3 regions of the Thioalkalivibrio sp. ALE30 genome follow, and region 3 is predicted to be linked to each of the others. Evidence: predicted binding sites of a transcription regulator. Region 3 holds the regulator's gene; each other region holds the start of a gene.
What was found. Region 3 encodes sigma-54, which starts transcription at its own class of promoters, with help from an activator protein. Its sites were predicted from a motif close to TGGCANGNTNCNTGCTT; they were not measured.
Positions count from the first base shown of each region.

Region 1: the regulator sigma-54 is predicted to act here: its motif matches at 1,347-1,363, upstream of D107_RS0108335 (nitrate regulatory protein).
Region 2: the regulator sigma-54 is predicted to act here: its motif matches at 2,161-2,177, upstream of flgA (flagellar basal body P-ring formation chaperone FlgA).

Region 1 covers NZ_KB898172.1:110,463-113,732, forward strand. The annotation lists gene D107_RS0108335 (nitrate regulatory protein) at 1-1,313, opposite strand, end outside; gene D107_RS0108340 (DsrE family protein) at 1,441-1,797, opposite strand; gene D107_RS0108345 (hypothetical protein) at 1,888-2,130, opposite strand; gene D107_RS0108350 (TMEM165/GDT1 family protein) at 2,434-2,991, shown strand; gene D107_RS0108355 (TVP38/TMEM64 family protein) at 2,926-3,270, opposite strand, start outside.
Region 2 covers NZ_KB898168.1:652,800-656,069, reverse strand. The annotation lists gene D107_RS0102995 (flagellar brake protein) at 1-361, opposite strand, end outside; gene D107_RS0102990 (flagella synthesis protein FlgN) at 445-930, opposite strand; gene flgM (flagellar biosynthesis anti-sigma factor FlgM) at 946-1,260, opposite strand; gene flgA (flagellar basal body P-ring formation chaperone FlgA) at 1,367-2,056, opposite strand; gene D107_RS0102975 (chemotaxis protein CheV) at 2,352-3,270, shown strand, end outside.
Region 3 covers NZ_KB898174.1:47,955-51,224, reverse strand. The annotation lists gene hprK (HPr(Ser) kinase/phosphatase) at 1-492, opposite strand, end outside; gene D107_RS0110530 (PTS sugar transporter subunit IIA) at 544-1,011, opposite strand; gene hpf (ribosome hibernation-promoting factor, HPF/YfiA family) at 1,015-1,353, opposite strand; gene D107_RS0110520 (RNA polymerase factor sigma-54) at 1,370-2,851, opposite strand; gene lptB (LPS export ABC transporter ATP-binding protein) at 2,940-3,270, opposite strand, start outside.

The sequences.
Region 1 (3,270 bases), on a different contig from region 3:
TACAGGCCGCCCTTTCCCAGCAGATCGGACATCGCGACGGTCGCCTCGGCGACCTCGGCCAGGCGCCGGTTCTGGTTCATCGCCGTCTGGCGCAGGAGCTTGTAGGCCTGGTCCTCGCTGAGGCCGCGGTGCTGGATCAGCAGCGCCTTGGCGCGCTCGATGGTCTTGCGCTCGGCCAGGGCCTGGCGTGCCGCATGCAGCTCGTCCTCCACCGACTGCAGCCGGGCCGCCTGGCGCTGCACCAGGTCCATCACCGAGTGTCCGACGATCGGTACGTTGAGTGCGGCATCGCCCTCCTCCTGCGCGGGCTCCAGGCCCTCCGGCGCGCCGAAGAACACCGCATACGGGACGCTGTCGCGCAGTTCCGACTCGGCGAGTTGCGCGACCCGGTCACGCACCGCGCCGAGGTCCGCGCGATCCGCCGTGATGCGTGCCGAGCAGCACTCGTTCAGGTGCATCTCCAGCAGATCCTCGATCTCCTTCATCGCGTCGATGCGCGCGGTGGTACAGGCAAACCATTCCTCGGCCCGGGCGGGGTCGTGGTGCCCGGAGACCTCGGTACAGGCCCGGCGGCGCAGACGCTCGATGTCGGCGGCGAAGGCCGCCGTCTGCAGCTCGCGCCAGGCGGCACAGGCCGCCGGTGCCGCGAACTCGGAGAAGATGCGGAACGCCCGTTCCTGGGCATCGATCCGATGGACCAGCGCCTGGCGCAGTTCGGGCTCGAAGTTCGCGGCGCCAAACCCGGCGGCCCCGATCGCGCGCTCCTGCCCTGCCAGTTCCTTGCCCTGCATGAAGTTCAGCAGGGCCACCAGGACCCGCGAGACCTCGGGATCGGTCGCCGAATCCGCAGCCTCGAACACCAGAGCCATCAGGGCGCGAATCAGCTCGCTGAAGCCGCGGGTCGAGTCCATCGGGCTCAGGGTCAGCTCCAGGACCTCCTCGCGCAGGCTGCCCAGGCCGGACAGGCCGTGCAGCGCCAGCGCCATGCGCCCCAGCAGCCGACTGCGGCCATGGGCGCAGGCGTCCGGGGCCAGCCAGCCATCCAGGTGCTCGCGGAACGCGGCCGCGGCGGCGTCCGATTCGGCCCGGTACTGCTCCAGTTCGCGGGTATAGCGCTGGCCGCCGGACCCGATCCAGAGGCTGGAGGCCCCGCGCTCGCGCTGCAGGGCATGCACCAGCGCGCGGATGCGCCCGACCAGCTGCACCGCCTCCAGCAGGCGCTCCAGGCTCACCACCTCGCACTTGCGCGAGGCGACCAGGAAATCGCCAATGGACTCTTCGAGGGAAAAATTCGGGGATGTGTTCTGGGTCATGCTCGTCGTCCGTGAATCACTCCCGGAACAAACAAGCATGCGATGTGCCAGTTCGATCGACTGGCAGCGGGGGTACAAACAAAAACGGGTGGGGCATCACGCCCCGCCCGCGGAACGGCCCGGCCGATCAGAAGCTCATGGAGCGGTCGAACTCGGCGACGGCCTGGACGTAGTGGCCCATGCCGGCCATCTCGGCGTTCGGCAGGAAGTTGTGCTCGCCGACGTCGCGGCCCTTGGCGCAGGCCTCGCAGGCCCAGAACGGGACGCCTTCACTGACCAGGGAATCGACGATGTCCTTCATCGCCGGCATGTTGTGGCCGACGATCTTGTCGTAGACATTGCGGTTGGCGATGTTCACGGCCTCGCCCTGCAGCCAGACGGTCACGTCGTGGCCCTGCTGCTTGGCGACGTTCGCGGCGATCATGCCAAGCGTGGCGCGGGTCGGGTCGTCGGTACCGGCGGTGACGGCAACAATAAAGCGCATGGGAGTCTCCCGGGGTTGAAAAGGTGCGAAAACGGTAGCGGCCGGTGATCGCGGCGTCGATTTCCCACAAGCGGCGGGGAAACACTCGGGTCAGGGGGTGCCGCGGGCCGTGACGCTGTTGCGGTAGAGCTTGAAGGCCATCAACAGCCACGGTGTGGCGTGGAGGACCAGGTCAAGAATGTCCGGTAGCCGCGTCAGCTCACCGGCGAACAGCCAGCGCAGTTTCTCCGCAACATGCGGCTCGGGGGTCCAGGGGGCCAGGCCGACGGTCGCAACCAGCAGGGCAAACAGCCAAAGGGGGGCCCGATCGACCCAGTAAAGGAAGCGTTTCATCGCGCGCATGCTACCCAAGCCTCGTCAGCGCCGCAGCCCGGAGCCGCGATCGTCCTTGCCCGCGCGGACCGGGATGACTAGAATCCGGCCAGCTTCAGGGGAGTAGCGACCCGGGTGGCCTGGCCTCACCGGGATCTGCATCAACAGATTCGATCCTCCGCTCGGAGGACCGTGGTGCAGACAGCCCCGCCGCCGATGCGGCACCGGGCCCCGCGAGACCTGTGGCATGGCGCCCCGATCCGTGGCCGGGTGGGTGGTGCGATGTCACGTGTCTTGCCCACCCACCCGGCCCGGAAGACCGTCATGGAAGCCCTGCTCGTCTCTACCGTCATCGTCGCCATCGCCGAGATGGGCGACAAGACCCAGCTCCTCGCCCTGCTCCTGATCTGCCGCTACCAGCAGACCTGGCCCATCATCTGGGGCATCGTGGTGGCCACGCTGGCCAATCACTTCCTGGCCGCGCTGGTGGGCGTGTGGATCGGCGCCAGCATCCCGGAGGACTGGCTGCGCTGGGGTCTGGGGATCGGGTTCATCGTGATGGCCGCCTGGGTACTGGTCCCGGATGGCGAGGACGAGCTGCCGGCCGCGTCGAAACACGGCGTGTTCTGGACCACCACGGTGCTGTTCTTCCTGGTCGAGATGGGCGACAAGACCCAGGTCGCCACCGGCGCGCTGGCCGCGACCTTCGACAGCCTGATCCTGGTCGTGATCGGCTCGACCATCGGCATGGTGCTCGCGAATGCCCCGGTGGTGTGGCTGGGCCAGCGCTTCGCCTGCCACCTGCCCCTGCGGCTGTTACGCGCGCTCGCCGCCCTGCTGTTCCTCGCCCTGGGCATCGGGGTCCTGCTCGCCTGGGTCTGAGGAAGATACTGAAGTCAACGGCGCCTCGGTGTGCAGTGTCTTCTGGCCCAGCCAGATGCGGCGCACCAGGCGGGGCAGCAACAGCAACAGCGCCAGCACCGCGAGCAGGGCCAGCCCCAGCTGGACCCCGCTGTCGGCGCCACTGGCCATCTCCCGGGTGGCGTGCCCCAGCCAGGCATAGGCGAACAGGCTGGGGATCAGGGCCAGCATGGTGGTCAGCGCGAAGACCGGCAGCGGCAGACGCACCAGCCCCAGGGCGTAATTGGTTGGGGCGAACGG
Region 2 (3,270 bases), on a different contig from region 3:
CGCGGAAGGTTTCGCGGCGCTGGAGATGCTCCAGTGTTTCGGGGTAGGGGCAGGCGTACAGGGCGCCGCCTTCTTCATGTTCGATCCGGGCCACGGTGGTGGAGAAGCGTACGGCCACGCCGCGCAGCGCGGCGAATACCCGCAGGGGCATACCGGAGGTGACATGCTGGTGCGCGCGCGGCGGATTCAGTTCGTCGAGAAAGAGTTCCTTCGCGGCGGGGTCCAGCCGGACCAGGGCCGAAGTGTACAGCGGGCCGTCGGCGTCGAGCCGGACGCTGACCAGGGTGAGCTTGTGGTCCAGGTCCTTGAGAATGCCGGCGATCCGGTCCGGCTTGTCGACCGTGTAGTCGGTTTCGTCCATGCGTCCGTGACGTTAGCTGGGTGTGAGGACGCAAGGTACTGGTCGAGCATCCGAAATGCCAGCATCGGTGCGAATAAGCTGCATCAGGCTTGTGTGATACGGCGTCCGCCACGGGTGTTGGGGCGGGTGCGCCCGTAGGGGTCGTAGGTCGCCGCCGGGCCGGCCTCTTCGCCGCGCAGGATCTGCATGGAGAGCTCCACGCGCTGGCGATCGCGATCGATCAGGCGTGCGTTGCCCTGGTTGAGGGTGTTGCAGCGCTCGATGGACTGGCGCAGGGCCTGCCAGTGATCGTTGAGGACGGCACCGTCGTCCATGCGCGAGAGCAGGCGGGCCATGCCCTCGGGTGTGAATGACTCGCTCGCGGCCTCGGCGATAGCGCGCTGCTGGCGGGTCTCGGTCTCGAGTTCCTGCAGCAGCCCCTGCTTGGTCGCCACGACCTCCTGCAGGGTCTCCGGGGTGCGCGCCTCGACCGCGCGGGTCTCCTGGATCAGGGCCTCTTCCAGTTGGTGGGCCAGCCGGATCGAGGTTTCCAGGGAGCGCAGCAGGCGATGGCGCGTGTCGGTGTTCATCGGTGAGGTCCGTGATTAGCGCAGCAGGCGCTCGAGGTCGATCATGCGGTCGGCCAGCTGTTCGTTGTCCACCGGGTAGTTGCCGCTGGCGATCGCCTCGCGCAGCTCGGCCACACGCGCCGCGTCGAACGGGGCGTTCTCGCCGGCGCTGGCGGCCGAACTCATCGCCTGGGCGGCGCCGGTCAGGGTAAGCGAATCGTTACCGGTGGTCGCGGCGCTATCCGACCCTTGCGCCCGGTTGGGCGCGCCGCTGGAGTCCTCGCGGCCCTTGACCGTGGAGCTCTGGCCGTCGGGGCGCAGACTGTTCGTATTGAGGCCCTTGATATCCATTGTGCCGTCCTGTCGTTGTAACTGTGCTGCAAGTGTTTACGGCCGCGTGTGCTGAAACTGTAGCCCTGTGGCGGTGGTTTTTGTAACACCGATCACAGAGTCGGCATCAAAGTGTCACCCGGACGTGCCCGGAGGGCTGGATTTCGCCCTCGACCACGCGCCCGGACGAGGTGTTCTTGACCCGGATGCGGTCCCCGAGGCTGCCGTTTTCCAGGGCCTCGCCCTGCATGCGGATGGCGATCGAGCCGTTTTCGGCAAGGATCGTGACCCGCTGGCCGCGGCTGACGATCTCGCGCTGGGTGACGTGCTGTGTGCCGATGATCTGGCCCGGACGAATGCTGCGCCGGGTCTGCTGACCGATGAGGGCCGACTTGTCTTCATGATAACTGCCCGCGTGGCGTGACGTCTCGATGCGCTGGAAGCGCAGATCGCCGCTGGTCAGCGTGTGCTGGCGAGGGAGGTTGCGACTGGCCACCAGCACCTGAGCGTAACGTTCCACCGTGGCCGGGACATACAGCTGCCAGGTGACCGGGCCCGCACACTGAAGGTGGATCGCGGTATTGCCGTCGCGGCGGCCGCCGGGCGGGAAACGGGCGTTGAGTCCGTCATGGCAGTAGGCCAGCCGGAGCCGGTTGTCGAGCTGGCCGATCTCGATATTGATGTTGTCGCTATGTTCGGCGTCCAGCTCCTGCAACAGAAACTGTTCCGCGGCCGCGCGGATCTCCGCAACGGGGTGGATCTCGGCGTGGGCCGGCACGGAGAGCGCGAACCACGCCACGAGAGCCATGAGCCCCATGGGGATGCAGCGTGATGTACAGGTTGTATGTGGATGCATATGCCGGTCCTCGCCGCCCGAGGGAATACCCCGGGTCTGCCGCGTCCGTTCGCGGACCCGAAGCTATGCAGGTTTGATGCCAGTTGTCCGGGCGGTGCCCGACTCAAGGCCCGGCGTTCAATGCCGTTATCCCTGGGAAGCGGCGCCAGAAGGCGCATACAGGCGATTGCAAATGACAGCCCGGGGGTGCGCGGTGCACACTGACCTCCCGGGAGCGGCTCGCGGCAGATGGGCGCGGGACAAGGAGAGCAGCACCATGAGTCAATTCATTGACGATGTGAACCAGCGAACGCAGCTGGTGGGTCAGAACCGGATGGAACTGCTGCTGTTCCACCTGGGTGGATCACAGACCTTCGGAATCAACGTGTTCAAGGTGCGCGAGGTGATCCCGTCGCCGCCGCTGCGCCAGATCCCGGGGTCGATGAGTGTGGTGCGCGGTGTGGCTACGCTGCGGGGCGGCACGGTGCCGATTATCGATCTGGCGCGCGCCATGGGCCTGCGCAGCGCGGCCGGTGCCAGCGACAGCGGCGACCAGAAGGTGGTGGTCACCGAGTTCAACCGTTCGGTGCAGGGCTTCTGGGTGTCGGCCGTGGACCGGATCGTGAATGTGAACTGGCAGGATGTGAAGTCCCCTCCGCGTGGTACGGGGCGCGAGTCCTTCCTGGTCGCGGTCACCGAGATCGACAACAAGCTGGTCGAGATCATCGACGTGGAACGGGTGCTTTCGATCGTCAATCCTCTGCCGACCGAGGTCTCCGAGTCCATCCGAGCGGACGCCACGCCAGCGGGGGGGCGCAAGGTCGTGATCGTTGACGACTCGGTCGTGGCGCGCAAGCAGATCGAGGGGGCGATTCGCGGTCTCGGGTTCGAATACGAGGTTTTCAAGGATGGTCAGGAGGCGCTCGACTTCCTGGAGCAGAAGGCCGGGGAGGGCCCGGTTCGCGACCAGATCGAGCTGGTGATCTCGGACATCGAGATGCCACGCATGGACGGCTATACGCTGACGGCGCGGATCCGGGACAATCCCGCCCTGAAAGATCTGAAGGTGCTGCTGCATTCCTCGTTGAGCGGCGAGTTCAATACCGACATGGTCAAGCGCGCCGGGGCCGATGCGTTTCTCTCGAAATTCAACCCCGACGAACTGGCCAACGCGGTGCTCGACCAGACCGGGCGCG
Region 3 (3,270 bases):
GATCAGGACGCCGATGCCGAGGATCTCCATGAACACGCCATGGCGCACCTCGAAGTGCGCCAGACGCTGCTGCAGGAAGTAGCGCAGCAGCGCGATGATCTCGTGGCTGCTGGTGCTGGAACACAGGATCAGCGGCAGCGCCTCCTGCGGGGCATGGGGCATCTCCGAGAACGGGCAGGTGTCCTCGGCGAAGATCACCGCGGTGGTGCCGGTGCGGGCCATCTCCAGGATCAGGTCGTTGCGCTGGTCGTCGCTGAGGCCGGCGATGTAGCGGGCCTCGAAGTCCCCGATGACCTGGATGCGGTTGGGGCGGATCAGGTTGAGGTGGCCGGCCAGTGGCAGGTCATCCCCGTCCTCGCCGACGAGCTTGCGGTCGTGGGCGGCGTGCTCGCCATGCACGAAGCGCAGATCCAGGCGGTTGCCCATGGCCTGGATCAGGCTCTCCACGTTGATGTCGCGGGCAATCCCGCCTTCGCCCAGTGCCTCGTTCATGAGCAGGGCCGGCGGGGACCGGTGGCGTGGCAGGGTGCGGGGCGCACGGGATCAGCCCTCGCGGAAGCGGCGGACGAGTTCCTGTTCCAGGCTGGCGGCATCGCTGGCCCGGCGCAGGGCGGCAATGGTGTCCGGTTGCGAAAGCCCGCGCGCCAGCTGGGCCAGCAGGTCGAGGTGATCGCTGGTGGCGGCCTCCGGGACCAGCAGGGCGATCAGGATATCGACCGGCTCGTGGTCCATGGCGTCGAAGTCGACGCCGCTCTCCAGGCGCAGGACGGCCACGCGCGGAGCCTCGAGATCGGCCAGGCGGCCATGGGGGATCGCAACCCCATGGCCCAGGCCGGTGGAGCCCAGCTTTTCGCGCGCGGACAGGGCCTCGAAGATCGCGGTGCTGCCCGGTCCGCCGGCATCACCGCCGCCGGCGAGGAGTTCCGACAGGGCCTCCAGGGCCCGCTTCTGACTGGAGCATTCCGGCTCCAGGCGGATGCGCTCGGCGGTGATCAGCTCGGCAATGGACATGGGTCAGGAGGCCTGCTCGCGGTTGCGCTGGGCGCCCTCGGCCCGGTGATGATCCTTGACCTTTTCCTTGTGCTTGATCAGCTGGCGGTCGACCTTGTCGATCAGCGCGTCGATGGCGGCGTACATGTCCTCGTGGGAGGCCTCGGCGTGGATGTGATTGCCGCTGACCTGGAGATTCGCCTCGGCCTTGTTGAACTGGTTCTGGGTCTTCTCGTGGGTCAGCACGACGTGCACGTCGATGACCTTGTCGAAGTGGCGCTCCAGCTTCGCGAACTTCTCGTTGACGTAGTCGCGCAGGGCGTCGGTGAGGTCCACATGGTGGCCGGTCAGGTTGATCTGCATGGTCGGGACTCCTTGGTTACTTGTGGCCGGTGGGCATGGAGGCCATCTGCCGGCGTTCGCTGGATGAAGGGATGTGCATCGCCTCGCGGTACTTGGCCACGGTGCGACGCGCCACATTGATGCCCCGGTCCGCCAGGATCTGGGCGAGCCGGGCATCGCTGAGCGGCTTGTTCGCGGGTTCGTCGTCGATCAATTCGCGAATCATGGCACGGATGGCGGTGGCGGAACACTCGCCACCGTCGTTGGTGCCGACGTGGCTGGAGAAGAAATACTTGAACTCGAAGACTCCGCGCGGGGTGTGCATGTATTTCTGGGTGGTCACCCGGGAGATGGTCGATTCGTGCATCTCCAGGATCTCGGCGATATCGCGCAGGATCAGTGGCTGCATCGCGACCTCGCCATGTTCCAGGAAGCCTTGCTGGCGATGGACAATCGCCTCGGCGACGCGCAGCAGGGTGTCGTTGCGGCTGTGCAGGCTCTTCAGGAACCAGCGCGCCTCCTGCAGCTGGTCGCGCATGAAGGCACTGTCGCGGGCATCCGATACCTGGCGCACCATGCCGGCGTAGAGGTCGTTGATACGGATGCGTGGCGCGATCTCCGGGTTCAGCTCCACGCGCCAGCCCTCCGGGGTGTGGCGCACGTAGACATCGGGCACCACGTATTCGGAGGTGGCGGCACTGATCTGCGCGCCCGGCCGCGGGTTCAGGGTGCGGATCAAGTCCAGGGCACGCGCCAGTTCGTCCGGGTCGCGCACACCCGACTGGCGTTGCAGGGCTTTGTAATCGCGCTTGCCCAGGCTGTCCATGCCGTGTTCCAGGATCGCCCGGGCGGCCTCGCGGGCGGGGGCGTCCGGGGCCAGTTCGCGCAGCTGGATCTCCAGGCATTCGCGCAGATCGCGCGCGCCCACGCCCAGCGGGTCGCACTGCTGGATCCAGTGCAGGACTGCCTCGACCTCGTCCACGCCGACGGGTTCTTCCTCGCCGCGGCTGATGGTCTCGGCCAGCGTCTCGAGGTCGCCTTCGAGATACCCGTCGGGGCTGATCGCGTCGATCAGGGCTGCGCCGATGCGCTGGTCGCGCGGAGTCAGGTGGCTCAGGTGCAGCTGCCACAGCAGGTGGTCCTGCAGGCCCTCGCCGTCGTCGTCGCTGGTGTTTTCCAGCGGGTCGCGGTCATCCACGCCCTTGGGGGCGGGCGGCGGTTCGTAGATGTCGTCCCAGCGGCTGTCGGTGGTGAGCTCCTCGGGAATCACGTCATCGCTGGTGGTGGTGGCCTCCATGCGGTCGCCTTCCACCACCTCGCCCTCCGCGTCCAGGCGCTCGGCCCCGCCCATGTCGTCCTCGTCCTCCACCTGTTCGAGCATGGGGTTGCTCTCCAGCGCCTGCTGGATCTCCACCTGTAGTTCGAGCGTGGACAGCTGCAACAGGCGAATGGCCTGCTGCAGTTGCGGGGTCATGGTGAGCGTCTGACCCAGCTGAAGATTCAGGCCGGGTTTCAGCATTGGCTATGCGGGTCGCGGGTGACCATAAGAGCGATCTTAAATCGTGCCTCTGGTTTGTGCACCGGCGCGGGTTGTGCGCGTGCCGGCATCACAGGCGGAAATTCTCGCCGAGATAGACCCGGCGCACCTGGGGATCGGCCAGTAGCTCGTCGGGTGTCCCGGCGGCCAGCAGGCGCCCCTCGCTCAGAATATAGGCCCTGTGGCAGATCCCGAGGGTTTCGCGCACGTTGTGATCGGAGATCAGAACCCCGATGCCGCGCGCTGCAAGGTGGCGAATTACATCCTGGATATCGCCCACCGAGATCGGGTCCACCCCGGCAAAGGGCTCGTCCAGGCAGATGAATTGCGGGTCACCGGCCAGGGCGCGCGCGATCTCGGCGCGCCGGCGTTCGCCGCCGGACAGCGCGATCCCGGGGCTG